2 regions of the Halobacillus sp. ABR2_026 genome follow, and region 2 is predicted to be linked to the other one. Evidence: riboswitches for the same ligand, from Rfam matches in the RefSeq annotation. Region 2 holds a riboswitch; the other holds the start of a gene.
The links. Region 2 has a riboswitch for lysine ahead of dapA (4-hydroxy-tetrahydrodipicolinate synthase). Riboswitches for the same ligand answer to the same signal wherever they lie in the genome.
Positions count from the first base shown of each region.

Region 1: another riboswitch for lysine. It lies ahead of ACXADE_RS15125 (Na+/H+ antiporter NhaC family protein); the one in region 2 lies ahead of dapA (4-hydroxy-tetrahydrodipicolinate synthase).

Region 1 covers NZ_JBSWTM010000001.1:2,912,823-2,927,835, reverse strand. The annotation lists gene sufC (Fe-S cluster assembly ATPase SufC) at 1-107, shown strand, start outside; gene sufD (Fe-S cluster assembly protein SufD) at 127-1,434, shown strand; gene ACXADE_RS15155 (cysteine desulfurase) at 1,434-2,654, shown strand; gene sufU (Fe-S cluster assembly sulfur transfer protein SufU) at 2,644-3,087, shown strand; gene sufB (Fe-S cluster assembly protein SufB) at 3,118-4,515, shown strand; gene ACXADE_RS15140 (sulfite exporter TauE/SafE family protein) at 5,309-6,121, shown strand; gene ACXADE_RS15135 (bifunctional metallophosphatase/5'-nucleotidase) at 6,133-7,518, shown strand; gene yunB (sporulation protein YunB) at 7,657-8,427, shown strand; lysine riboswitch at 8,482-8,665, shown strand; gene ACXADE_RS15125 (Na+/H+ antiporter NhaC family protein) at 8,801-10,357, shown strand; gene ACXADE_RS15120 (sodium-dependent transporter) at 10,629-12,155, shown strand; gene ACXADE_RS15115 (MetS family NSS transporter small subunit) at 12,157-12,255, shown strand; gene ACXADE_RS15110 (M23 family metallopeptidase) at 12,383-13,285, opposite strand; gene ACXADE_RS15105 (YhcN/YlaJ family sporulation lipoprotein) at 13,401-14,030, opposite strand; gene ACXADE_RS15100 (YutD family protein) at 14,165-14,440, shown strand; gene ACXADE_RS15095 (cytosolic protein) at 14,487-14,771, opposite strand; gene ACXADE_RS15090 (DUF3055 domain-containing protein) at 14,828-15,013, opposite strand, start outside.
Region 2 covers NZ_JBSWTM010000001.1:3,783,667-3,798,679, reverse strand. The annotation lists gene ACXADE_RS19195 (sensor histidine kinase) at 39-1,043, opposite strand; gene ACXADE_RS19190 (response regulator) at 1,040-1,723, opposite strand; gene ACXADE_RS19185 (branched-chain amino acid aminotransferase) at 1,930-2,991, shown strand; gene ACXADE_RS19180 (DUF3221 domain-containing protein) at 3,127-4,212, shown strand; gene ACXADE_RS19175 (sigma factor-like helix-turn-helix DNA-binding protein) at 4,361-5,011, shown strand; gene clpP (ATP-dependent Clp endopeptidase proteolytic subunit ClpP) at 5,026-5,607, shown strand; gene dapA (4-hydroxy-tetrahydrodipicolinate synthase) at 5,632-6,528, opposite strand; lysine riboswitch at 6,646-6,824, opposite strand; gene ACXADE_RS19160 (response regulator) at 8,103-8,711, opposite strand; gene ACXADE_RS19155 (sensor histidine kinase) at 8,708-9,844, opposite strand; gene desA (Delta(5) desaturase DesA) at 9,909-10,958, opposite strand; gene ACXADE_RS19145 (universal stress protein) at 11,192-11,626, shown strand; gene ACXADE_RS19140 (bacteriorhodopsin) at 11,730-12,428, opposite strand; partial or broken gene ACXADE_RS19135 (proline dehydrogenase family protein) at 12,761-13,677, shown strand; gene pruA (L-glutamate gamma-semialdehyde dehydrogenase) at 13,710-15,013, shown strand, end outside.

The DNA.
Region 1 (15,013 bases), 870 kb from region 2:
GTGTTGTTAAATCCGGCGGACCAGAACTTTCCCAGCGTCTTGAAGCGGAAGGTTATGACTGGATCAAACAGGAACTTGGCATCGAAGACGAAACCGTTAACGCGTAATTAAGATAGGAGGGTAATCATGACAGTAGAAGTCTCACTACCATATGACAAAGAGTATATCTCGCAATTCTCCCAAGGGCAGAACGAGCCTGAATGGATGAAGAACCTTCGTCTTAACGCCCTGGAGAAGTCGGAAACTTTAGAGCTTCCGAAACCGGACAAAACGAATATCTCCAAATGGAACTTTACAGAATTCAATCATCACGTATCAGGTGATATCATTGAATCTCTTGATGAACTTCCAGTTGAAATTAAAGACTTCTTAGATGAAGAAAAAGAACAACAGAATCTTGTAATCCAGCGTAACCATACGGTGGCTTATGGTACGATCGATCAAAAGCTGAAAGATCAGGGTGTCATTTTCACAGACATCGGCACAGCTCTTAAAGAGCATAGCGAACTTGTGGAGAAGTATTATATGAATGATGCTGTCCATGTAGATGAACATCGTTTGACAGCTGTTCATGCAGCCCTTATGAACGGTGGTATTTTCCTTTATATTCCGAAAGATGTACAAATTGAAGATCCTATCCAGGCCATCTTCTGGCAGGAAGATCCTAAAGCTTCTTTGATCAATCACATTTTAGTCGTAGCTGAAGAGAATAGTTCAGTAACGTATGTTGAGAACTATATTTCTAACAACAAGGAAGATAAAACATCTGCGAATATCGTTACAGAAGTAATTGCTAAAGATGGAGCAAAAGTCTCTTTCGGTGCGGTGGACAACTTCGAAGCAGGTACTACAGTGTACACGAACCGTCGCGGTGTTGCCTATCGCGATGCTGTCATCGAATGGGCTCTTGGCCAAATGAACGAAGGAAATACTGTTTCTGAGAACATCACTCATTTAATCGGTGACAATTCCCACTCCAACGCTAAAACGGTAGCGATCGGACGTGGCACACAGAAACAGAACTTTACAGCAAACATTACTCATTTCGGAAAAGGTTCTGATGGGTATATCCTCCAACACGGAGTAATGAAAGATAAAGCTTCAGCCATTTTCAACGGAATTGGCAAGATTGAGCATGGCGCGAGCAAGTCGAATGCTGAACAGGAATCACGTGTTCTTATGCTTAGCAGTGATGCACGCGGGGATGCCAATCCAATCCTTCTCATTGATGAAGATGACGTAACAGCAGGACACGCAGCTTCTGTGGGACGTGTGGATCCTATTCAATTGTATTATCTGATGAGCCGTGGGATATCCAAGTTTGAAGCGGAGCGACTTATCATTCACGGATTCCTTGCACCAGTAGTAAAACAATTGCCTGTAGAAGCGGTTAAACGTCAGCTTCAACAAGTAATTGAAAGGAAAGTATATTAATGGATGTAAAAGCGGTACGCGACGAGTTTCCTATTCTCCATCAGGAAGTTAATGGACATCCGCTCGTGTATTTGGATTCTTCAGCTACTTCTCAAAAGCCGATCAAGGTTATTGAAAAGCTGGGAGAATACTACCAGGGTTACAATTCCAATGTTCACCGGGGTGTTCATACTCTCGGAACGAGAGCTACTGATGAATATGAAGGAGCTCGTGAAAAGGTAAGGCGCTTTATTAATGCGTCAAGCACACAGGAAGTCATTTTCACCCGTGGTACAACGACAGCTATTAATACGGTAGCGTCAAGCTATGGTCGAGCCAACTTGAGTGAAGGGGACGAAGTTGTTATTACCCCTATGGAACACCATAGTAATATCATTCCATGGCAGCAGATTGTGAAGGAAACAGGAGCTACACTTAAGTATATCCCTCTTCAGGCGGATGGCACGATTTCGTTGGATGATGTAAGAGAAACGATCACTTCGAAAACTAAAATCGTAGCCGTTATGCATGTATCGAATGTTCTTGGCACAATCAACCCGGTGAAAGAGATTGCACAAATTGCTCACCAGCAGGGGGCTGTTATGCTTGTAGACGGTGCCCAGAGTGCCCCTCATATGAAGATTGACGTTCAAGATCTGGATGCAGATTTCTACGCGTTTTCTGGTCATAAGATGTGCGGGCCGACAGGAATCGGAGTGTTGTACGGGAAGAAAGCGATCCTTAAGAACATGGAACCTGCAGAATTCGGTGGAGAAATGATTGACTTTGTTAATCTATATGACTCTACTTGGAAAGAGCTCCCGTGGAAGTTCGAAGGGGGCACCCCGATTATTGCAGGTGCTGTAGGATTAGGGGCAGCGATTGATTTCTTAACAGATATCGGTTTGGATGATATCAAAGCTCATGAGGAGAAACTTGCCACCTATGCCATGCAGGAAATGCAGAAGGTGGATGGTATGAAGATCTACGGTCCTGAAGAACGTGCTGGGCTTGTCACATTCAACCTTGCTGATGTCCACCCTCACGACCTGGCGACAGTACTCGACGCTGAAGGGATTGCCGTCCGTGCCGGGCACCACTGCGCACAGCCGTTAATGCGTTGGCTGGAAGTGTCAGCGACCGCAAGAGCGAGCTTCTATCTGTATAATACGGAAGAAGATATCGATAAACTCGTTTCAGGATTAAAAACAACAAAGGAGTATTTTGGCGATGTCTTTTAATAACCTGGATACACTTTATCGTCAAGTCATCATGGATCACTATAAAAATCCGCGCAACCGTGGATCCATCGAAGGAGACCCCATGGTTGTAGATATGAATAACCCTACATGCGGCGACCGTATCCAGCTTCAACTGCAAGTGGACGATGGTATAGTGAAGGATGCGAAATTTGATGGGGAAGGCTGTTCCATCAGCTTGTCCTCAGCTTCTATGATGACGCAGGCAATTAAAGGAAGGCCAGTTGACGAAGCATTAAAAATGTCTGAACTTTTTTCTGATTTAATGCAGGGGAAAGATGTCGATGAAGGTGATATGGATCTCGGAGACATCGAAGCCCTGCAGGGAGTTTCCAAGTTTCCTGCGCGTATAAAATGTGCGACGCTTGCTTGGAAAGCAATGGAAAAAGGTGTAGATGGAGAGAAGGAAGACTAAGCTTTTCTATACCAAAAGGAGGTATATAACATGGCCAAAAAAGCGCCAGAAGTGGGAGAGTATCAATACGGTTTCCACGAAAAAGATGTTTCGATTTTCCGTACGCAAAAAGGTTTGACGAAAGAAGTCGTTGAACAAATCTCCAACTATAAAGAAGAACCGAAATGGATGCTTGATTTCCGTTTGAAGTCTTTGGAACAATTCTATAAAATGCCAATGCCTCAGTGGGGCGGCGATCTATCTGAACTTAATTTTGATGACATCACTTATTATGTGAAGCCGTCTGAGCGTTCTGAACGTTCATGGGATGAAGTTCCGGAAGAAATCAAAAACACGTTTGACCGTCTTGGGATTCCTGAAGCTGAGCAGAAATATCTATCTGGTGTTTCCGCACAGTATGAATCTGAGGTGGTCTATCACAATATGGAAAAAGACCTTGAAGAACTGGGTGTTATTTTCAAAGACACTGATTCAGCTCTTAAAGAGGATGAAGAGTTGTTCAGAGAATACTTCGGTAAAGTCATTCCGCCGTCTGATAACAAATTTGCAGCATTGAACTCTGCGGTTTGGTCCGGTGGTTCCTTTATCTATGTACCGAAAGATACAAAAGTAGAAACGCCACTTCAGGCGTATTTCCGTATCAACTCTGAGAACATGGGTCAATTCGAGCGTACGTTGATCATCGCTGACGAAGGGTCTTCAGTACACTATGTAGAGGGTTGTACAGCACCAACGTATTCTTCCAGTTCTCTTCACAGTGCCGTTGTAGAGATCTTTGTGAAAGATAACGCTTACTGCCGTTATACGACGATCCAGAACTGGGCGAACAACGTCTACAACCTTGTAACAAAACGTGCAGTTGCAGAATCAAACGCTACGATGGAATGGGTCGACGGAAACCTAGGTTCCAAGTTGACGATGAAGTATCCTGCTGTACTTCTTAAAGGTGAAGGAGCGCGAGGCATGACGCTTTCCATCGCTCTTGCTGGTAAAGGACAGCACCAGGATGCCGGCGCGAAAATGCACCACCTGGCACCGAATACATCGTCTACTATCGTTTCGAAATCCATCTCTAAACATGGTGGTAAAGTAACGTACCGTGGAATTGTACAATTCGGTCGTAAGGCTGAAGGTGCTCGTTCAAATGTTGAGTGTGATACGCTCATCATGGATAATGAGTCTACATCCGATACGATCCCTTACAACGAAATCATGAATGAGAACATCTCTCTTGAGCATGAAGCGAAAGTTTCCAAAGTATCTGAAGAGCAGTTGTTCTACTTGATGAGCCGTGGAATTTCTGAAGAAGAAGCTACAGAAATGATCGTCATGGGCTTCATTGAGCCGTTTACTAAAGAGCTTCCTATGGAATACGCTGTTGAAATGAACCGCCTGATCAAATTTGAAATGGAAGGTTCTATCGGTTAATAACGGGATTAAAGCCGTGCAGATATCATCTGCACGGCTTTTTCATTGTGGAAGACACTGTTTCGAGACTTTTATTGTGTGGATGGGGACTACGGGGAATAGCTCGCTTTCCGCGGGAGCGCGATGAGCCTCCTCAGGCTGACGCCTTGCGTGGTCTCACCTAGCACTCTTTTCCGCTTCGATATTCGGTTCCGGGGCCGAGCGGCTAGTGAGACTTCCCTCGCTTCTGTCCGATAAGTCAACATCATATCACTCCGTTCTCCGTGTCTCCTTTATCTCCACCAGCCCAGTCCATACGCCGTTGATCAAGGCGCCTCCACACTTAAATTAGGAGTCCCGCCATTCTCCTCCGTCCCTTTGCGATATCAGTGTCTCGAAATTGCTTACAGAATAAACAGCTATACCGTTTGATTGGAGAATAAGACTAAAACTCCCCCTGTCTAGGTATTTGAACTCAACAATCAGGATAGGGGAGACAATCAAGCTTAGTAAAAGGGTTCGTCTCTCATATACATCAAATGGGATGGTTGGAAAGCAGCGAAACTCCCGTGGGAGAAGGAGATAGGCGAGATCCCGCAGCACGCAGTCCGAGGAAGCTCGGCGCTCCCCCACAGGAAAGTGAGTAGCTTTTCAGCCCCCCTGATGCTCAACTGAGGCAACGACCCCGGAGTAATTCCAAACGGAGTATTCCACAATCGGGAGCTTATTTGATACTCCAATGGAAGCAAGATGTTTTATGAATACAAAACATGATACTATAATATTATCTATTAAGAGTTAAGGAAGGTTCGTTATGTTTTTGATTATGTTTGTGGTCGGATTGATTACGGCCCTTGTCGGCAGTGTGGCAGGACTTGGCGGGGGCGTTATATTGGTACCTGTCCTCCTGTTTTTAGGAGACCATTTTTCAGCTTTTGATTGGGTGAACCCGCAAACAATCGTAGGCATTTCTTTAGTCGTCATGATTTTCACAGGGATGTCCTCTGCAATCTCGTATATGAAACATAATCGTGTGGACACAGCGATTGGACGAGTTTTCCTTTATGGGAGTATCCCGGGAGGTATCCTTGGTTCATGGTTGAACCAGTTCTTTGAAACAGATGGTTTTTCCTTGTTTTTTGGTATTGTCATGATTGGAGTTTCCCTATTATTTTTTATTCCGAGAAGACAAACGGATCGTCCTTTGTTCCATAAAGGAATGGTAAGCGAGAAGACGATAAATGGAAAAGTTTACAAATACCGGATGCCTTTTTGGGTCGGTTTTGTGTTGTCCTTTTGTGTGGGGATGCTTTCAGGACTTTTAGGCATAGGCGGGGGCTCACTGATGGTTCCGGCTATGATTCTGCTGTTGAATATTCCCCCGCATATTGCCACAGCTACTTCTATGTTCATGATCTTTTTTGCGAGCATAACAAGTTCCGCCACCCATGTTTTTCTTGGACACGTGGATTGGAGTCATACGCTATGGTTTATACCAGGGGCATATGCAGGTGGTACTCTTGGAGCATGGGTCAATCGCCGACTTGATGAGAAAGTAGTGGAAAGATTCTTAAGGTTGCTGCTTATCCTTATCGGTTTGCGGTTAATTTGGCAAGGTTTAGGGTGAGGAGACTGATGATGAAGGAAAAACTGCACTTTTATTATACTAGCGATCTGCACAGTCACTTTGAAAATTGGCCCCAAATCGTAGGGTATTTTAATGAAAAGAAAAAAAAGCATGAGAAAAAAGGGGAAGAGTATTGGTTTTTTGATAATGGGGATCACGTGGATCGTTTCCATCCTATTGCTGAAGGGTTGATGGGAAAAGGCAATGTCGAGTTGATCAATGACGCAGGATACGATGTTGCTACTCTTGGTAATAATGAAGGAATTACGCTTGCAAGTGACGATCTTCACTCGTTATATAATGAGGCATCGTTCAGCGTTGTTTGTGCAAATCTGGATTGCGTGGTTTCGGACACCCCTGATTGGCTGAAACCTTACCACATCCTTGAGTCTAAACACGGGACTAAGGTCGGCGTCATCGGCTTGACAGCACCTTTCCAAGCGTTCTATCAGCAACTCGGCTGGGAAGTTAGGTCTCCCTCCGATGTATTGGATGAAATCATGAGTGAGTTAAGAGAACAGACGGATATCATTATTCTTTTGTCCCACCTGGGTATTAATGAAGACGAAGAAATTGCCAGGCGTTATCCTGGCGTAGATATCATTATTGGAGGTCATACCCATCACCTGTTTAAGAATGGGGAATATATTGAGGGAGCATTATTAACAGCTGCAGGGAAACATGGCACCCATCTTGGTGAAATTGCTGTGGAATGGAATATTGATACGCGTCACCTGGAGAAGAAAGAAGCTTATGCTATTCCTACCGAACATATGAAAAAAGATGATGACGTGACAAAGAAGGTCCAGGAGATTCGTTCCAAGGCCATTCATGAGCTGGGTAATCCTGTTGCTCACCTCGATGCACCTCTTCATATTGCATGGTTTCAGAATACACCATTAATGGATCGTCTAACTGAACAGTTGCGGAGATGGACCTCGGCAGATATAGCGATGTTAAATGCCGGGGTTCTCCTCGATCATCTGCCGGCGGGGGAAATCACTTATGAGGATATCCATCGCATCTGTCCACATCCGATGAATCCATGCCTCGTGGAGTTGAAAGGTGATGAGATTCTTGAGGTGATCCGGGCAGCCCATACCAAAGAACTTACAGAGATCAGGCTTAAAGGTTTCGGGTTCAGAGGTGAAGTGATTGGGAAAATGGTCTTTGCCGGTATTGATATTGAAATAGAGCAAGATGAAGAGGAAAAAGAGCATGTGAAGCGGGTTACTTTCGGTGGGGAGCCGATTGACCATGACCGTTTGTATCGCTTTGCTACCGCTGATACTTTCACTTTCGGCCGCTTCTTTCCTGAGATTGCATATGCAAAGTCCAAAAAGTATTTTATGCCTGAGCTTCTTAGGGACCTCTTGTCCGAGGCGCTTCAATCATAATTTCAGCTACCTCATCGGGTAGCTTTTTTTATAGTGGCAAGCTCCCTCTTGAAGATTGGTGGGGCCTCACTTGATATTAATAAGTTGGTGCTTAAACTCTCCTTTCTTTTCATATAGATAGATGAGGAGGGTTAACCTATGTCTAAGAAGAGTGCGACTACTGGATCCACCATTGGAAAAAGAATTGTACTTAGTCTGCTGTTTTTCGCCCTTTTCACAGCGTTGAGCCTTTGGTTTATCAACCGTGGGGTCACGCCTGCCCTTGTTGAAATCGCTGAAACAAAAGCACAGCAGCTTGCAAGAGACGCCATCAATGAAGCAGTCAGTAAAACGATTGCTGAAGATCTGCAATTCAATGATCTTGTTAATATGGAGAAAGATGACCAAGGGAATATTGTATATATGGGGTGGAATTCCGTAGTGGTGAACCGAGCCCTTAGGGATACGACGATCCGCGTGCAGAATTTTCTAAAGAGGATGGAACTTGGAGAGCTTCCGATGGAGGACACTTCATTAGAACCGAATATCGATCCGGACCGGACCCCGGATGAGTTGGGAGAACAGCCGGCCACACTCATTGAACTTCCAATAGGTGTAGCGACTAATAATAGTTTATTAGCCAACCTCGGCCCGAAAGTTCCCGTGCAGTTACGTGTGATCGGAGATGTTCAATCTGAAGTTGATATTAAGATGACCGAATATGGAATCAATGCTGCACTTTTTGAACTGACGATCCATTTTGAAGTGAATGTACGAATTGTTATCCCTTTCTCTACAGAAACGACAGTTGTCACAAACAATATTCCGATTGATCAGGCGACAATCCTTGGGAAGGTTCCTAATTTCTATGGCGGGATGGGTGGAGAGGGAGATCCATCATTCTCCTATCCAATGGAACCCTTGCAATAATTGTCTGGAATTGATAAAATGACTGAGAATTGAATATGCGTGACCTTATCAGATCGGTGAGGTAGAGGTGCAGACACCATCAGTAATCAATAGGAGCCCGACAAGCGACGATGATTGATGGAAGGGGATGTTTGCCGAAGTGTTTTATAGTTCGTCATGCTATAAGGCGCTGGTGTATATCTGAACAAGAGATACACTGTCATGCATGCTTTTGGGTGCATGGGGCGCTACTGATCGAAATGGAGGATAATCCAATTGCCACTTACAAAGGCGATGGTAGGTTATTTTCTATCATTGTCTTTTTTTATTCCTCATTTTTATCCGCAGTAGCCTTCCATTCCCGTTACATCAAGATTTACGGAGGGGAACCATCATGGAAGGAACCATCTATTCTTTAATTCCAGCAGTATTAATGTTAATCCTTGTTCTGCTGACAAGGAAAGTCATCCTATCTTTAGGGATCGGCATCATCGTAGGAGCATTCCTGCTCACACAAATGGATATTGGCGGAGGCCTGGCTTTAATCTGGTCGACTTTTGCCACAATCTTCGTAAGTGAAGGCGCATTGAATATGGGTAGTATTTACTTGTTATCATTTCTATTCTTATTAGGAATCACTACCGCCTTCATGACCGCATCGGGAGGCAGTCGTGCCTTCGGAAAATGGGCTGTGGAGCGTATTCGGACGAGAAAGGGAGCGACACTCGTTCCGGCACTTCTCGGAATCGTCATTTTTATTGATGATTACTTCAATGCTCTGGCAGTAGGACAAGTCGCACGCCCTGTTACAGATCGATACAAAGTATCGAGGGCGAAGTTGGCGTATTATATTGATTCGACATCTGCGCCGGTTACAGTGATTTCCCCCATTTCCAGTTGGGGAGCCTATATCATTGGAACAATCGGAAGTATATTGGCAGCCAATGAAATTACCCAGTATCAAGCTCTCGAAGCATTTGTCTATATGATTCCATCGAATTTATATGTCTTTGCAGCTCTTTTGCTTGTATTTATGACGATATATTTGCGACTTGATCTAGGACCAATGAAGACCCATGAGAAACGAGCGCTTGAAACGGGAGAATTGAACAATCCTGACAAAGGTGATGTACCAGGAGATCTGAATAATGAATTCAAAGAACATGATCATGGTAAAATCTCGCATCTGATCTGGCCGATTGTTGCTCTTGTAGTTGGTACCGTCATGACAATGGTCATCACAGGGATCCGTAATACAGAAGGAAGTGTCGATTTACTCTCTACCTTTGCCAATACCAATGTAAATATCTCATTGTTCACAGGTGGAGTGGTTGCCGTTGCCTTAGCCTTTCTTTTGTATATAGGGCAACCTAAACCAAAATCCGGAATCGCACGTGTCTTTGGACAAGGACTGAAAGCGATGCTTCCAGCTATTTACATTTTAATTTTTGCCTGGATGATTGGAGACATCATTGGCCAGCTAGGAACTGGTGAATATTTGGCGCAGCAATTCACACAAGCCGACATCAATATTGCCTTCCTACCTTTGATTGTTTTCTTATTATCAGGTTTCATGGCTCTTTCCACCGGGACATCCTGGGGAACATTTGGAATTATGCTGCCCATTGCAGGGGAAATTGCTGCTGTGTCTGCGCCTGAAATGATCTTACCAGCACTTTCTGCCGTATTGGCAGGTTCTGTATTTGGCGATCATTGTTCACCCATTTCAGATACGACAATCCTATCTTCAACAGGAGCAGGAGCAAACCATATCGATCACGTCCTTACCCAGCTTCCGTATGCACTGATTGCCGCAGCAGGAGCTTCGATAGGATACGTCATTTTGGGAGTGACAGGTGGCATTTTAATCCCATTATTTGTGACTTTACTCATCGTAGGAATCACAGCAGTGATCCTTCATAAATTCAATAACAGCCAGCCTACAGCCTGATTATAAAACGAGGAGGAAACGGATGACGTTTCCTCCTCGTTTTTTGTGTAGGCGAGTGAATAAGGGATAAGGTCCTATATGGATCATTGCATGGAAGAAAATGGCCCCCTTTCCTTCATAAGACTTTCGAATCACCTTCCAATTTCTGAAAATTAAAAAATTATTTTGACAAGCTCTGCATTGCTGGTTATAATTTAAGCAGAATAATCAGAAAAATAAAAATTAAAAAACATCTTAATTTTAGGATGTTTGACTCAGGGAGGTCTTTCACATGGAAAATCGTGCACAATGGGGGACACGGGCTGGTTTTATTCTGGCTGCGGTGGGTTCAGCCATCGGTTTAGGTAACATATGGCGTTTCCCGGCAGTAGCTTATGAAAACGGGGGCGGAGCATTTTTTATTCCATATTTATTCGCTCTTCTTACGGCAGGTATTCCTTTGCTTGTCATGGAGTTTACAATCGGGCATAAGTTTAGAGGTTCAGCCCCACTTTCATTCTTTAGAATGAACCGTAAAACAGAATGGCTGGGCTGGTGGGCCGTACTTGTAGCCTTTGTCATTTCAACTTATTACGCTGTTATTATTGCCTGGGCAATTTCCTACAGTATTTTCTCTTTCAACCTTTCTTGGGGGGAGGACACCGAAGGCTTTTTGTTTAGCGATTATTTGCAATTATCCGTAGATCCTGGTCAAACAGGAAGCCTTGTACCTGGTGTATTGATCCCACTTCTTATCGTTTGGGCGATTACTCTTGGTGTATTGTTCAAGGGAGTCAAGAAAGGGATTGAGGCTGCCAACAAGATCTTTATCCCTACATTGATCGTCCTTTTCCTTATTATTGTCATCCGTGCAATCACACTACCAGGAGCTGCTGAAGGTTTGCAGACATTCTTCGCTCCGGACTTTAGTGCTATCATGGACAGTTCTGTATGGGTAGCTGCGTATGGACAGATTTTCTTCAGTTTGTCAATCGCATTTGCAATTATGGTTACGTACTCCAGTTATCTGCCGAAGAAATCTGACCTGACAAACAATGCGTTTATCGCAGGCTTTGGTAACTCCAGCTTTGAACTATTAGCGGGTATCGGAGTGTTTGGTGCTTTAGGGTTTATGGCTTCTCAAAGTGGTGTTCCTGTTAATGAAGTTGTCAGTGGAGGTGTGGGACTTGCGTTTGTTGTTTTCCCACAGATCATTAATGAGTTTCCGGCATTCAATGCATTGTTCGGATTCCTGTTCTTTGCATCATTGGTATTGGCTGGTCTATCCTCACTCATATCCATTTCCGAGACATATGTAGCAGCTTTGAGTGAGAAGTTCGGGCTGTCAAGAAAAGCGGCTGTTGGTATCGGTGGAGGTCTATCCGCTGTCATCTCCCTGTTGTTCGCAACCCAAGGTGGTCTATTCCTATTGGATGCTGCCGATTACTTCATCAACCAATTTGGAGTAGCCTTTGTGGGTCTTGTGGAAGTATTAGTAGTTGCATGGTTCTTGCGGAACCTTAATGACTTTCAGGCTCATGCTAACGGTATTTCCGATATCCGTCTTGGCGGATGGTGGAAGATCTGTCTTGGAGTCCTCACACCAGTGGTGTTAGGCTACATGATGTTCGATTTATTCAAAACCAATCTTTTAAGAGAGTTTGATACACCTACTGGAAACTATGAAGGTTATGCAGATGGATTTATCTTATTCGGTGGTTGGTTCGTAGCTGCGTTCGCCATTGTCATAGGATTCTTGATGACCTTGAAGCGCTGGGATTCCAAAGCAGTCGAAGAGGTAAAAAAGGAGGTAAGCTAATATGACAGCAAGTGCAGTAACGATGATGATTATTGGAATGCTTGTAATATGGGGCGGCCTCGCTGCGAGTATTACAAATGCCGTGAAAAAATCAAAATAATAAGAGAAGCGTCGCATGATTTCATGCGACGCTTTTTTATGGTCGAATGCGATTGGTCCAATCCGGCACATGTGGTGGGAATCGGCCATTCATACACCTTTTTACTTCAGGTCATCACTTCAAGCGATTAATTTTTGGTCATTCTTTCCCACTTCCTTAAAAAAGGATACGGATCGAAAGACCATTCATTTTCACCGTTGTCCTGGTACATCCCATAGTGCAGGTGCGGGGGGAATTTCCCGGATGTTCCGGGTGGTCCATATCCAGAAGCACCTACTGCTCCAATCACATCTCCGGGCTGGACGATGTCCCCCACTTTGATATCTTCAGAGAAGCTGTGCAGATGGGCGTAATAGTGATAGATGTTGTATATATCCCGTATGCCGATCCGCCAGCCTCCGAACTTATTCCATCCTTTCATTTCCACTACCCCGTATGTTGTAGATTTGACGGGCACTCCGTAGTTGGCAAAGATATCGGTGCCTTCGTGAACTCTTCTGCCTCCGAAGCCACGTGCATCTCCCCAGGTGCTTCGATAGCTATAATTCGCCTGTAAAGGAAGAGGAAAGTCCCGATTCGTTAAATCTACGGTCTGGAATTTTTTGAAAACACGTGCGGTGTTCATAATCGTTTGAACGGTAAGATCTCTTTGGTAATAATTCCATAAAGCAATTTTTATATCTTCACTTGTCGTTCCATAGGATTTCAGGTACATTCCTATAGAATACAGAATATCTTCATCGTCCTTTTGTTGAATTTTTTCATCTCCATTACCATCAGCGCCCCATCCTTCAGGGAAGAATAAAGATGGAAAGGTTTCAGCAGATCCATTCCAGAACAGAGGATCTGCTTCAATGGCTGTTACACGCCCTTCCTCAGGATCGTCATGGACCTGGCGCTCATACTGATCAATAGCAGCAAGGTACTCCCAGGGGATATCTGTGATGGCTGAGGTTTTCTTATATAAGGCAAGCCTCGAATCGCTCTCTTCATCTGCATGTATCGTGTGTGTTGTTCCAACTGCACACATCCAAAGACATAAGAGCATTGAACAGATGTATTTCATAAAATTCACCTACAATGTTTTGATACCTTTAGCATGGAGCAGTCCGCCCCCGGTTATGAATGGAAAATTAGGGATGATATTAGTTCTCCATCCCGGTTTCTTTTTCTGTATTCATATTCGGTCCTACGTCTGGTTGAGCAGGATTCGATTCGTCCACTTTACCTTGAGGGGATTTTTTCATTTTTTCGATGATGCTATCGATGGTACTGTTATACCCTTGATCATAAACTGTAGAGTTGCTTAAACTTTGAATGTCACCGAATGATGCTGGATTATCCGACACATAGACATGGTAAAAGCTTGGAACTAATGAGTATGCAGTTTTCTGGACCATATCAGCCGCTGATTCTCGATCTGTGTCATCTGCTTTTTGGTAAGCTACCAGTACTTCGTTATCTGTGACAACGGTGGCTACATCATCGAATTGATCATAGCGGAGAATCATCCGGGAAATCATATCTGCCATTTCTTCACGGTTCACTTTAATTTCCCGTTTTTTCTCTGTATCTTGATTCAATTGGTCTTTATTAAATCGTACATAACCGACTTGTCCATCTTTCGGTTTTTCGTTATATCCATCCATCGCGTTTCCATTTAAGGTGTCATCGTCCATCATGTTTTTGGCTTCTTCTTCTTTTGTCTCCTGACATCCTACCGCTATGATGGTGAACAGGAGTAAAAGAGGTAGGACACTCCATAATTTTTTCATAAGAATTCCTCCTAAGTAATAGCATTGGTCATCATTAGATTGAGCAGTTTTGCGGGAAACATACTTTGCATATCATTTGTATTTCCTAACCTGTAAAGAAATGTGATACACTAAAAAGGACAGAGGTGATCGAAATGATTGAGCTGGCTGGAAAAACATACGATATCCTGGAGGATTATCAGGAAGGCTTTCAACAAGAAGAAGTGGAAGGTCGCTTTAGTGATATTCTGAATAAATATGATTTCATCGTAGGTGATTGGGGTTACGGTCAATTGAGGTTGAAAGGTTTTTATGATGATCAAAATTCCAAGGCTACATTCGATACGAAAATTAGTACGCTGGAAGATTATTTATATGAATACTGCAACTTTGGATGTTCTTATTTTGTATTAAAGAGAATCCGTCAATAAACAACGGCGCGCAAAATGATCGCACGCCGTTGTTTTTTTATTTTTCCTACTTTTCTTCAGAAGGTTTAACATTTGCTCCCGGCTGGTCATGCGTGGGGTGAGCGCCGTCTTCCTGACGAGGAAGATCCTGGTGAAGTGCCTTGTTTTCATAGGTGAAGGCACTGAAATATCGTTGATCTTCTGTCCAAGGTGCGCTTTTTTCATTGGAGACGGGTTCGTATTTGTTCCTTGGTGCCCCATACGGACCTTCAGGGAGCTGTTCAGGAGTCAAATAGTTGCGTTGGGCTTCGACATTGGCGAAATCCGAATACTGACGTTTTTCTTTCCTCATCAAAATAACCCCCTTAAGGAGTATTTTTGCCAAAGGGGGTTATTTTATGCTTTGAACTACAGAAGGTAAGGGAGGTAATTTCGCAACTCTTCTGCTTCCATTGCACTCAGTTGGAACATATGTTCCAGATGGCCGACTTCGTTAATATTTTCATGATCCAGCAGTGCCTGACGATTTTTCGGCAGGTTGATGACCATCGTTTGATTTTGGAAATAATCTGCTTTCATGAGGGCAAGTTCAAA
Region 2 (15,013 bases):
TTCACCTAACAAAATAACGGAAGCATGTGACAGTTTCGTCACATGCTCCTAAGCTTTGTGAAGGCGTTCGCTTCAGGGAAAAGGAGGGAGAAGGTCGTCCCTGAACCCGGTTCAGATTGAACATCGATTTCTATTTTCAACGCTTTTCTGATGCGGTCCGTCAAATATAAGCCCATTCCTGTAGCCGCTTGATCTTGATGGGCGGCTGTTGAGGTGAATCCTTTTTCGAAAATCCGCGGGAGGTCTCTCGGGTCGATGCCCCGCCCTTCATCCTCGATGATAAGTTTTACCCGCCTGGATGATTCTACACTTTTGATGGTAATATCGGATGTTTCGCTGTATTTGATGGCATTCGTCATTAACTGCCTGACGATAAAAGACAGCCATTTTGCATCTGTGAGAACTTTGTCTGCCTCCAAATCAATATCAAAACCGATTCCCTTTTGCATGCACCATGATTTCAGGGGTTTGATTTCATTAAACAAGAGCTGCTCAAGTTCTACCTCCTCTATATATAAATCATTTTCTATAAATGGGATCCGTTTTTGATGGAGCTGTTGATCAAGAAGGAGGTGGATCCGCAACCACTCGTAAGTCAGCTGGGTCTTCAGCTTGTGGTCCTCCAGACGATCGATGATCAGGCGCATCGCTGTCATGGGGGTTTTCACTTCATGAATCCACGCCAATAATTCATCTTTCTCCTGTTCCAAGAGACTCTGGTGGTGGCGGGCTTCTCGTTTCATCCGCTCCATCTGGTCGCGTACATTCATTTCAATGATTTTTTCAAATGGCGTTTCGGCATATGGGAATGTGGTCAAATCAAGGTCCCTGTCCTGATCTTCCAATTCTGTATAAAAGCGGGTTTCTTTCCGGTACCGGATAAATAGAAAAAGAAATACGATGATGGTTGATAAAAATATGTAATAACCGATGGATGCTGCCGCTACGGAAGTGTCGACAAAAGCGATAAATAAAGCGAGCAGCTGCAGGATGACAATCAATAAAATCCAGCTGAACCGTTCCCATATGAATTTCCAGATCATGCTTCATCCCTCGCCACATACCCCTGACCTACTTTTGTTGCAATTGCGTCCCCAAGCCCTACATCTGCCAGTTTTCGGCGTAGGCGGTTAACGTTCACGGTGAGGGTGTTGTCGCTGACGAAGCGCTCATCCTCCCATAATCGGTGGATGATTTCATCACGGCTGACAATTTTGCCTTTTTTCTCAATCAGTTGTTTCAAAATGAACATTTCATTCTTGGTAAGGTCTACGGTTCCGCACTCATTCGTGACACGGTTTCGTTCATAGTCAATCGTAGATCCGATCCATGTTTGTAATTCGAGCTTGTCCGTCGTGTAGTTGTAAACACGACGCAGCACCGCCTGAATTTTAGCGATCAGGACGTCAAAATGGAACGGTTTTTGGATGAAATCATCGGCTCCCAGGTTCATAGACATGACCATATCTGTCGGGTGGTCCCGGGAGGATAAGAATACGATCGGTACTTTAGAATGCTCACGGATCATCCGGCACCAGTGGAACCCATCAAATTTAGGCAGTTGTATATCGATGATGACAAGATGAGGGTCTACTTCAGTAAAACGATCCATCACACGGCTGAAATCATGGATGCCATACACGTCGTACGACCATTGTGAGAATCGTTCTTCCATTTCGTGAAAAAGCGTCGGGTCATCTTCAATCAGCAGTAATTTGAACATTAAAGGCACCAACTTTCCGTATTTTACCTTTTCTTAGTATAGCAAATGAGAGTGGTCGTACGCATTTTATTGCGAGAAAGCGGCAATGCATTGAAAATTTTTTGATCATTCCGTCAAATCCTCTTTAAAAATGATAGGGATGGGCGTACAATGGATACTAATATTCAACGACATCTACAAGTAACTATAAAAAAGGAGTCCTGAACATGACATTGAACATCGTCGAATCAACCTCTAAAAAAGCCAAACCAGAAAGTGGAGAGATTCCTTTTGGACGCACTTTCACAGATCATATGTTTGTTATGGATTATGAAGAGAGTAAAGGCTGGCATGAACCACGAATTGTCCCTTATGAACCATTGACGCTGGATCCTGCCGCCATGATCTTTCATTATGGACAAACGGTTTTTGAAGGGTTGAAAGCATATCGAACAGATGATGACCGTGTGCTTCTGTTCCGCCCGGAGAAAAACTTCGCCCGTTTGAATCTTTCCAGTGAAAGATTGAGCATCCCGCCTGTAGATGAACAGGAAGTGCTCCTTTATTTGAAGCAATTGGTAAAGCTTGAAAAAGACTGGGTCCCTTCCTTTGAAGGAACATCACTCTACATACGTCCATTCGTGATCGCGACGGAACCGAGTCTAGCCGTTGCTCCATCTAAAACGTACAAATTGATGATTATCCTTTCCCCTGTCGGCCCTTACTTTTCAGGTGGAATCAAGCCGGTGACGATCAACGTTGAAGACCAGTTCACCCGTGCGGTCAAAGGAGGAACCGGTATGGCTAAAACAGCCGGAAACTATTCTTCCGGGTACCAGGCCCAGGCGAAAGCGGCTGATGAAGGAAATAACGATGTCCTCTGGCTCGACGGGGTTGAAAAGCGATATATTGAAGAAGTCGGCAGTATGAATATCTTCTTTAAAATCGATGGGGAAATCGTAACGCCTTCTTTGAGCGGAAGTATCCTTGAAGGAATTACACGGACGTCGATTCTTGAACTCCTCCGCAAGTGGGAGGTCCCGGTAAACGAGCGCCGGATTTCCATTGAGGAATTGTATCAGGCGTATGAGGAAGGGAAGCTTGAAGAAGCATTCGGCACAGGTACAGCGGCCGTTATTTCTCCCGTTGGTGAGCTTAACTGGCTAGGGAAGAAGATGGTCATCAACAATCATGAAATCGGAGCGCTGTCTCAAGAACTCTACGATACGATCACAGGCATACAGCGTGGCAGGAAAGAAGATCGCTACGATTGGACAGTAGAAATATAAAAAGAGAGGCCCGGCCCATGCGGCCGGGCTTTTTTATGGTCGGGGAGCTGTGAATTTTGGGAAATAGTCTCATTCTAAATTTGTAACTATTTCCATTTTGTAACGTCTAACTAACACGAAGGGGGCGGCGGTCTAATGAAAAAAACGCAGGGACTTATCCTGTTCATGTTGGTTTTGCTCGCTGCATGCGGCCAGACCGATCCAACTGGAGAGAACCATACACAAGCAGGAAGTCCGGGAGAAAGCTATGAAATGCTTGTGGAATCTTGTCCGGAACTGGTCGATAAGGGACAGACGTTCAATGATTTATCAAAGGAAGAGCAGCAGTTATATGATGTCACCCGGATGAAAGATACGCATGCAGTGGATTCAGACTTTATTCAGGTCGCCATGCTGCAGAGCAAGAGAAAGGGAGTTTTTACGGAAGTATTGGATGAAGAAGGCTACACTTTAAGGAATGTAAAAGATATCGGTGATTTTCATTTTATGAAGGGGACCATTGTCCTCCAATTCAAAGACTCGTTGACCGAACAAGAACAGAAAGTGAAAAGCTCGATTTTGAAAGCTGCGGAAGAAGTTAAGAAAACCTTTAATGAAGAAGCCGTCAATATCGAAGGAGTGAGTCTTGCGGCGAATGATTTGGCTACGCATTCAGAAGCATTATCCAAAACGCTGGAGGGGTCTACCATTGAAGATAAACTATGGGGATATGGAACATGTAGTCCTGCAAAACTATTAAAGGTGGAAGTGACCGAACCGTTAACGAAAGAAGAAAAGAAACTTCTGAATGATCATACAGAAGTTGAAATTGCTGTACAGGTAAGTGCACCGAACGAGTTAGAAGGATATGTGACAGCCTTGAAAGAGGGGAAAATGCTCGTTAATATGATCTGGTTCAGTAACCGGCCGGAGGAAGTGGAAGTCGGTGACCATGTGAGAGTATCGTATACCAATGTTATGGAATCTTTACCTGCACAATCGGGAGCAAAGGAAACGGCGTTTATAAAGGATGTGCACCCGGAGGGAGCGAATAAGACCTCAAGTGAAGTTATTAAAGAATCCGTTGAACAAGCGGAGCAAGAGATGGAGGAACCGACTCACTCTCCAAGCTATGTTAGTGTAAAGCAAATTGACTTCAGGAAAGAGGAAGGCCGGTGGGTCGTTTTATTTGAAACGACCTTGGATGAAGATACGATGGAAATTTCCGTGAAAGATGAGTGATAGGAGAGCTTTGTGGAATCGCTTGGCTATTGAAAATCCACGGGATCCAAGGAGTTTGGGAGAAAAAAACGAATAAGATGATCATAAGCCGTATCTTTTTCTCACCGTTATCCGTTTTAGCTGTGAGAGGACGAAAGGAGAGTGGAAGGTGGATTTCGATAGAGGGATGACCAAATGGAAACATACGTTGGATGAAGAGGTCTATGGTAAACTTCTACACTACTGTTTGTTCATCACAAAAAACAAGTGGGATGGAAATGATCTTGCACAGGAGTCTGTATTGAGAGCGCTCGAACATTATGACACATATGAAGTCCGTCCGTCTCTGCTTAAGAAAATCGCTTACCATGTCTGGGTGGATTGTAAGCGGAAGGAGAAACGAGAGTCTTTGATGGAAAAAACGCCCATTATTTCTTCAGTCAGAATGAATGACGTAGATGACACAGTCGTCCAGCTTTTGTTAGAAAGGTTGACGGTGAAGCAGGTTCTTTCATTTGTGTTGAAGGAAGCGTTCCAATATAAAATCTCAGAGATTGCCGAGCTTCTGAAAATGGAGGATACGGGGGTCAAGGGGTTGTTGAGACGGGCGCGCAGCAACTTATTCAAAGGGGACGAAAAGGAAAGACTCCTGGTGTTAAAGACCCGCAACAGGGACGATCTCCTCTACCAAACGATGGTGAAGACACTGACTATTCAGGATCCTTCTGTCTTAATTGAGAAAATTCCGATTCTCCTTCAACCAGCTTCCAGCACCCAACACCACGATAACTCTTTAAACGTCTTCTCCGTAGCAGCTTAAAGGAGGCATAACTGATGAACACTGTTCCTTATGTTATTGAAAAAACAAGCGGAGGAGAGCGGTCCTACGACATTTATTCTCGTCTGCTGAAGGATCGGATAGTGATGGTAAGTGAAGAAATTACAGGTCATATGGCCAACAGTATCGTCGCTCAGCTTTTATACCTTGCCGCGGATGATCCTGAAAAAGATATTTCTTTATATATCAACAGCCCGGGAGGATCAACGACTGCAGGGTTCTCCATATTGGATACGATGCATTACATCCGTCCTGATGTGAGGACGATCTGTACAGGGATGGCCGCGTCTTTTGGAGCCATGCTATTACTCGGAGGGACGAAAGGGAAACGATATGCTCTTCCGAATAGTGAAATCATGATCCACCAGCCACTTGGCGGGGCCCGGGGTCAGGCAGCAGACATTGAAATTTCAGCAACACGGATCATCAAACTGAGAAAGCACATCAATCAAATCATTGCGGAACGGACAGGGCAGCCGGTAGACAAGGTTGCGGAAGATACGGATCGGGATTATTTCATGAGTGCAGAAGAAGCGAAAACGTATGGAATCATCGATGAGATTGTTTATACCAAATAAAAAAACCGCCTACGGGCGGTTTTTTTATGAAGCCGTTACAGCTTCTTGCGGTTGGACCTGTTCAAGTGCATCAAGCACATACGATTTCTCTTCATTTGTTAATGGCAGGAGAGGGAGGCGGACACTACCAACCTCTACGCCTTTGGCATTCAAAGCCGCTTTGACAGGAGAAGGACTTGGGGCTGAGAAAATGGCATGCATGACCGGGACAAGCTTCTGGTGAAGACGGGCGGCATAGGCGAAATCACCACTCCGGTAACTTCGAATCATCTGCTGCATCTCATTTCCGATTACGTGGGATGAGACAGAAATGATTCCTGTACCACCAATGGACACGAATGGTAGGGTATTGGAATCCTCACCACTGTAAACAGAAAATTCATCCGGGGTCTCACGAATAATTTCTGTCGCTGCATCCAAATCTCCGCTTGCTTCCTTAATGGATACGATGTTCTCTACTTCAGCTAAGCGGATGACTGTCGCTGGCTCCATATTGATGACACTTCGGCCAGGAATGTTGTAGAGCATGACCGGAAGCTTCGTGGACTTGGCGATTGTAGAGAAGTGCTGATACAGTCCTTCTTGTGTTGGTTTATTGTAATAAGGAGTAACGAGCATGACAGCGTCGACGCCGGCTTCTTGTGCTTTTTCAGTCAAGCTGATGGAAGCTCTTGTATTGTTGGAGCCGGTACCGGCAATAACAGGGACCCTGCCATCGACAACTTCAACGACGAACTTATAGAGACTTATTTTTTCTTCCGTCGTCAAAGTAGGGGATTCTCCTGTTGTTCCTGCAATAACCAGGGCGTCCGAACCGTTTTCGATCAAGTGGTTGACGAGTGTACGGGTGGCGTCAAAATCAATGTTCTCTTCGCTGTCAAAAGGGGTCACCATAGCTGTTAATACTTGGCCGAAATTCATAACCTCACACCTTTGTTAGAATTTTGAATACGTTCGAGGTTGTGAGGGCTAGGCAGTCAAAATAAAAACGGCAGCAACGAGGGCTCGCTGCTGCCGTAGAAACTTTTAACCGTTCCTGCGTAAGATAGCCCTCCATATAGTTTCCTATATGACAGTCCTGTACTTATTCAGCAGCAGAACCAGCATCAGGGAGATGAGCTCCCTTTCGCTTCGGCAATTTCCCCTTTCCACCTGCATCTCAGGAGCTCTTTCTCCTCCGCTAAGTGTACTAATGTCATTGCACCTCTATCCTTACTTCAAAATCAATTGAAATAAGAAAATATTTAGTTAGTTGCATGTTATCAAAAAAGTCTCAATCATACAAGTGGAAAGACAAGGAGACAAACGGTTCGACAAAATTTTCAGAAGTATATTTAGGAAGCTGGAAGTCTTGGTTGTGAGGCTTTCGTTTAAGCGGGGACGGATCATGGGGTTCTGCTTCCATGGGATTCAGACCTGTGAGTTATGTTATAACATCCGGTCTATAAGCATTAGGTGTTTTCACCCCTCATATTATGGCTGCTGGTGTGGTTTTGGTCACACTTTATTCAATGTTCTTTTATTTTGATCTCCTTTCACGGTCCAACTATTAATTCTTGTTGGATTATTATTTCAAACGGAGTTTTTCGCTATAGGGCAGGATTGTTGAAGACTTGATTTCGAGACTTCTGTGTTGGGGGTAGGGGCTGCGGGGAATGACTCGCTTTCCGCGGGAGCGCGGTGAGCCTCCTCGGACTACGTCCTGCGGGGTCTCCCCAAGCACTCTCTTCCTCGTAGATATCCGGTTTCTGCGCCTAGCGGCTAGTGAGACTTCCCTCGCTTCTGTACGATAAGTCAACATCGAATCCCTTCGTTCTTCGTGTTTCCTTTATCTCCTCCAGCTCAGTCCAGTCCATACGCCGCTGAACGAGGCGCCTGCACACTTAAGATAGGAGTCGCGCCATTCCCCTCCGCCCCTTTGCCATGGCAGATTCTCTAAATCACTACTGGAACAATCAGCTTGAATGACTGAGGAAAGTAGATCATATAACCTCTCCACAGCAGGCATTCAAAATTTATAAGCTTGATACAGAGCACTTTATGCCTGCCTTAATATGGGGAAGAGGGAAAAATTCCTCTAGGTATAGGGGTCGTTTCTCCTTACTATCAAAGGGGTGGTTGGGAAGCTGCGAGACTCCCGCGGGAATGGATGGGCTGGCGAGACCCCACAGGACGAAGTCCGAGGAGGCTTGCCGCCATCCCCGCAGGAAAGCGAGTGGCTTCCCAGCCGCCCGTAACGCTCAACCAGGCAATGAACCTCCGGAACATCTCGAAGCTGAGTCTTCAAGAAAAGGGAGCTTTCGTTGAATAAGCTAAAAATAAAAATGAAGAACCTCTATAAAATTGGAAGTTCCTTTTTTGCAGTAACATCAACACTAAACTTTATCAGAGCCTTTATTTTAGATTTGAAGAGTTGAAAGAAATTGAATAAGTCATCCACTAATAAATCTAGTTCGGCAGAGATTTATTAGTGGATGACTTCTCGGAAAAGGGGGTCAGCGGGATTTTTTATACCACCCTTTTTCTTTGAATCTAGAGATCGCTTCAATACGGTTGCTGACCTCTAATTTTTCTAAAATCACCGAAACATAGTTACGGACGGTCCCGGGGGTGATGAACAGCTCTTGGGAGATATCTTTCGTATTTTTTCCATCTGCCATCAATTGGATAACTTCACGCTCGCGTTCTGTTAATGGGTTTTGCTGGGTGAAGGCAAGATCGATCAGTTCTGGGTCAAAGATGCGTTGGCCGTCCATGATTTTACGGATGGCTGTAGCGAGTTCTTCGCTGGGGCTATCTTTCAGTAAATAGCCGCTTACCCCTGCACGGCGGGCGCGCTCGAAATACCCCGGGCGTGCGAATGTCGTAAGGATAATCACTTTGCATGGTTCTTCATATAACTCCTCTGCAGCATCCAGTCCATCCTTAACGGGCATTTCAATATCCATAATGCACACATCCGGTTTTAATTTTTTCACAAGGTCGGTGGCTTCTTCACCATTGGATGCCTGGCCGACAACTTCCATGCCCTCTTCTAAGTCGAGCAGCGCGCCGAGTGCCCCGAGAAGCATCCGCTGATCTTCAGCAATAACAATCCGGATCATGCGTTTCCCTCCTTTTCTTTATTTTTTATAACGTTCGGGACATGAAATTCAAGTCTCGTTCCATTGTCTGATTGGATCTCAAGTCTACCATTCACGAATTCCAAACGCTCACGCATCCCTTGTAATCCATTTCCCCTAAAAGGTTCTAAAGAGTCAGGAAGGCCTTTTCCATCATCCTGGACTTTAATCACAATTTCTGTAGGGAATTGTTCAATGGATACCTCGCATGAGTCAGCTCCGCTATGCTTCACTATGTTTGTGGCCGCCTCTTTCAAACACATGCTGAGTACATTTTCTACGAGCAGGGGGGTATTCGTGACATGTGGGTCCCCTTGAAATTGGAAATGCATCTCTGCAGCTTCAATAATTTGCTGGACACGTACAATTTCATCTTCCAGCTTCGTCCCTTTCATATTCGATACCATCTCCCTGACTTCCTTCAATGCCGTCCGGGCGGTATTACGGATGTCTTCCACTTCTTTCGTGGCTTTTTCGGGGCTTACGGTCATTAACTTGCGGGCGAGATCGCTTTTTAAGCCGATCATGGACAGCTTTTGGCCGAGCGTATCGTGAAGGTCCCGAGCGATACGTTCACGTTCTTCGATGACCATAAGTTGAGAAATTCGTTCATTGGCGTCCTGCAATTCTCCTTCAAGTTTATGCTGCTGATTACGGTATCGGACTGTAAACGGAAGCAGGATGACCCCGATGACGGTGATAATGATGAAGGGGAGGTTTGGAAATAGAGAATCCACTTCATATATAAATGTTGTCGTACTCACAATCAATGTTGTCGTCAGGTGGACAATGTATAAAGCTAAAAAGCCTCCAAGATGTTTGATGTTCCCGATGAAAAAGGCGATAAACAGTGCAAAATAAATATAACCGAATAACGCGGTCATTATGATGCTGATGGCCATCTCCACACTCACCCACAAATAGACCAGTCGGCTGTTGGATATGAACGACAGCCGGTAGGCAAGGAAGAAAATCAAGGTCATAAGAATACCGAACAGCATTTCATAGATGGAGGAAGAACGAAAAATAAAGAAAAAGGGCAGTACGCAGAAAATGATCCAGACATATGTGCTCAGCCCCGTATTTTTTGGAATGATTTGATACCAGTTATTCATCTGCAGGCACCTCCTTTTTCTTAGCATAAAGGAAAAGCCCATTCGAGGGAATGGGCTTGCTCCTTCATTCATCCTGGAAGCTTGGCCGGCTTTGGTTCATCATGCCGGCTTGCTTTTTTTTCAAGAGTGGTTTCACGTGCTTGAAGGATACGAATGTTTTATTTTCTGTGTCATAGAGTCGGAATCGAATCGACTCAAGACTGGTTCCGAGTGTAATCGTCGTCGCGTGCTGAAGCGGCGGCGTCTGCTCATGAGCTTGTTCCAAAGCATAATTAGGTACTCTAGGACTCAAGTGGTGCACGTGGTGGAAACCGATGTTTCCTGACACCCATTGAAAGACTTTAGGAAGCTTGTAGTAGGAACTTCCATCAACTGCGGCTTTAACAAAGTCCCATTCGGATTCGTCTTCGAAATAAGAATCCTCGAATTGGTGCTGAACGTAAAACAACCATATACCGAGAACACCGGACACATATAATACCGGTATTTGAATGATGAGGAAAGCTTCCAAGCCGATCGCCCAGATAAGCAGGCTGTACAAGACAGCAACGGATAGGTTGGTCACATACGTATTAATGCGTTCTTTCTTCTTTGCACCTTTTCTATTAAAACGGTTGGAAACGAGAAACAAATACAATGGCCCAAGGCCGAACATGACAATCGGGTTGCGATAAAGGCGGTAAGCCAGACGTTCTTTCCAAGAGGCTTTGACGTATTCATCAACGGTCATCACCCATATATCTCCGGTTCCACGTTTATCCAAATTACCGCTTGTCGCATGGTGGATGGAGTGGCTGCGTTTCCACTTGTCGAACGGGAACAACGTAAGGATCCCTGTAATCGTTCCAATGATCCGGTTTGCTTTCTGACTTTTCATGAATGACTGGTGTGTGCAGTCATGGAAGATAATGAACAGACGGATAACAAATCCACCTGCAATCATCGCTACAGGAATAGCGACCCAAACAGATAAAGAGAGGCTCAGGTAGGCCAGTGCCCATAGTGCTATAAACGGAACAACCGTGTTAATCAACTGCCGGATGCCGGCTTTTGTATCGGGTTTCGCAAAGGCTGAAACACTCTTCTTCAGCTCTCGTTGTTTATCCTTGTTCATCATAACGACTCCTTCATAGTTCTTCATGTTACTTATGATAGGAAAAAGCCCTGCATTTTATAAGACATAAACGTCAGGACATTTATATGACACTTGTCATGGGTGATTGTTTATTCTTAGGAGGTTATCAGTGTGGAAGGCAGAAGGGATGGTTGATTCGACTCTTAAGTAAGCGTTTACAATATGATATAATAGAAGTATGAAAGGATACTCTATTAAGGAGGGCACCCCCCATGACCAAACGAATCCTCGTTGCATATGATGGGAGTGATTTGAGTAGGGAAGCGGTGTGGGAAGCTAGAAATCAGCCGTGCGAAACGCCCAATAGGGAAATTCATATCGTATCTGTCGTCACACCCACAGGTCCAGCAACAAATGCCGCACTCTCCCATAGTATTGGGGATGAAATAGCCGGTCAGTTGAATTCTGAAATGGAAGTGTTGAAAGGACAAATGGCTTCATCTGAAGTGGGTGTTGTCACGGAGGTTCTTGTTAGTGATGTAGAAGAAAATCCTGGTTTTAAGATCTGTAAATATGCAGAGGAGCACACCGTGGACTTGATTATCGTCGGGAACCGCGGACTTGGGAAGGTGAAGAAGTTGTTTCTCGGAAGTGTGAGCAATAACATCGTCCAACATTCCACCTGCCCTGTGTTAGTCATGAAATAAGCAAAAACGAAAGCCTGATGGAGTTCCTCAGGCTTTCGTTTTTTTATGGAATGAAATTCAAAATTTTTGCAGACCAGGTCATACATATATTCCCATTCCTCTGTTACCCTTCCACCCCTGGAAGTTTCAGGCGGCGTAATCCTCCGACATCAATGAGACTGAAGCCGATCTTGGATAAGATCGGAAGGACTATGAAGGCAGTAATTTCTGTAGCATGCTGGGTCCATCCGACACCCGAAGGGCCAATGAACCATGCGGTTGGGTAGCAGACCCAGAAAACCGTCAAATAGGCAGCGGATCGTTGATAATGTTTTTTCAGTTCCTCCCCACCTTTAATGGCAATCTTTCGCAACGGATACCAAACAATGTAAAGAATGATTGCCAGTGCGGTCAGACCGAGAACGTACCAGACGTATTTAAGTGTTTCTGAAGAGAAGTCAGCGATCAATCCGGTCAGGATCATGAATACATCCGACGCGATCAAGGCACCAATCAGAGCTTTGTCCTTTTTCTTTTCATAGTACATCGCTGTTAATGCAAGAGCGAGCAGAAGGAGGGGGGTGGTCACAACCCAGTCTAAATAGCGTGCAAAGTAAACGGGTTTGTCCGGTTGATCGAGAATCCCCTGGCCTAAAGCGATCGATAAGTAAGCAGCTCCTGACCATAAAGGGATAATGGTAGCAATAACATACTCATATTTCGGGACACCGCGGGGGTTACGGCTCAAGTACAAAAATGTTAGAGCCCCCGCTAACATGACAAACGTATAAATCCAGTGTAGAGAAACGATATAATCGCTCATTCGGTCACCTCTATCTTCTATTTGATCATCTATCAGTCTAGTCAAAAGAAAGAGAGGTTAGACATTAACAATATTTGGTGTACCAGGTCTTACAGATAATACCAAAATCAATGGCAAGGTTTGTTCCCGCTCTACGTCTTGTATAAACGGGGGAGGGACGCTTTTGTGTTTAAACTATAAAACTCTGTGCTTATCTTTGTGTTTGGTACACGTTGTCGAATGTAAGCGCTATTCGTTACAATTTTCTTAACAGTTCAAACATTAGAACTTCCATTCCACCTTGCGAACCCGGTTGGTGAAACAATAGAGAATGATGAAAGGGTGTGGTGATCTTGGAAGCCATCAGTAAGAATTTTTTCTTATACCTTTCCAACAATAAGTTGTTAGATCGCTTTGCGAAGCGCTTTGGCAGTAAATTTGGGGCTGACAAGATAGTAGGGGGAGAGACGTTCTCCCAGGCAATTCCATTAATACAGCAATTGAACCACGAGGGTCTGGTCGTAACCGTCGACCACTTAGGTGAGTTTGTAGACTGTGAAGAAGAGTCCAGAGACCGGGCGGGAGATGCATCCGTTGTATCCAGCAGATTGCAAGCAACCAACTGCAGTCTGAAGTGTCTCTGAAATTAACGTCACTTGGGCTGGACATCAGCCGTGACCTGGTTATGGAGAACATGGCACTCATCTTGAAAGAAGCGAGGAAATACGACATCACGGTGACGATTGATATGGAAGACTCCTCAAGATGCGGGGATACTCTTGAGATCTATCAGGAGTTGAAACAAGAATACCCGAATCTGGGCACAGTCGTTCAGTCTTATCTATACCGATCAGATGAAGACCTCGATAACCTTAATGAATGCATGCCATACCTGCGTCTCGTAAAAGGGGCGTACAAAGAATCAGGGAAAGTTGCTTTTCCAGAAAAAAATCTCGTCGATGATAATTTGAAGCATCTGATTAAGAAAAATTTATTGAATGGCAATTATACAGCTATCGCCAGTCATGATGATGCCATCGTCGAGTATACGAAGAAATTAGCAAAAGAACATAACATTCCAACCGACCGCTTTGAATTCCAAATGCTTTACGGGATGAGGAATCAAATGCAGAAAGACCTTCTGAAAGAAGGATACAAGGTCAGAGTCTATCTCCCTTATGGTGAGGACTGGTACGGGTACTTCATGCGAAGACTCGCCGAGAGACCAGCGAACATCGCCTTTGCATTAAAAGGTGTTTTTAGTAAATAAAACTTCTACACATTAGAAAGGGGAATTTTATCATGGTCCAGCCTTATAAACACGAACCATTCACAGACTTTACAATTGAAGAAAACAAGAAAGCTTTTGAGGAAGCATTAAAGCAAGTGAAAGAAGAATTAGGGCAGCATCATGATCTTCTCATTGATGGCGATCGCATTCGTACAGACAATACCATCACATCCACAAACCCTGCTGATACAAAGCAGGTTGTAGGGACTGTATCTAAAGCGAATGAAGAGCTTGCCGAAAAAGCCGTCCAGTCAGCAGCGACTGCTTTTGAAGACTGGAGAAAATGGGATCCGCGTGCTCGCGCTGAGTTATTGTTCCGTGCAGCTCACATCATCCGTCGTCGTAAGCATGAATTTTCCGCTTATCTTGTGTATGAAGTAGGAAAGCCGTGGAAAGAGGCGGATGCTGATACAGCAGAAGCAATCGATTTCCTTGAATATTACGGACGCCAAATGATTGAGCTGAAAGAAGGAAAGCCGGTAGAAAGCCGCCCTGGTGAGCAAAACCGTTATGTATATACATCCACAGGCGTTGCCGTTGTTATCCCGCCTTGGAATCTTGCGTTTGCCATTATGGCAGGTACAACGGTTGCTCCCCTTGTCACAGGAAGCACGGTCGTGATGAAGCCTGCAAGTAACAGCCCGGTCATTGCCGCCAAGTTCGTAGAAGTACTGGAAGAAGCAGGTCTGCCGAAAGGCGTCTTGAACTTCGTACCAGGAAGTGGCGGCGAAGTGGGTGACTATCTTGTTGATCATCCGAAAACAGCCTTGATCTCCTTTACAGGTTCCCGTGATATCGGAACGCGCATCATCAAACGAGCGGCGGAAATTCAAGAAGGTCAAACCCACTTGAAGCAGGTCATTGCTGAAATGGGTGGTAAAGACACCGTCGTCGTGGACAAAGAAGCGAATATCGAAACGGCTGTCGATGCGATCATCGTGTCTGCCTTCGGTTTCTCCGGCCAGAAATGTTCTTCTGGATCCCGCGCCGTTGTTCACGAAGATGTGTATGACGAAGTATTGGAAAAAGTAAAACAACGGGCGGAACAGCTGACGGTCGGCAACGCATCTGAAGAAAATGTCTACATGGGGCCTGTTGTCGATCAAGGAGCCTACGATAAAATTATGAGCTATATCGAAATCGGTAAAGAGGAAGGTCGTCTCGTCACCGGTGGTAAAGGGGACGATTCAAAAGGGTACTTCATAGAACCGACTGTATTCGCAGACCTTGCCCCTGATTCCCGCATGCAGCAGGAAGAGATCTTCGGACCGGTCGTCTGCTTCACCAAAGCGAAAAACTTTGACGAGGCAATCGA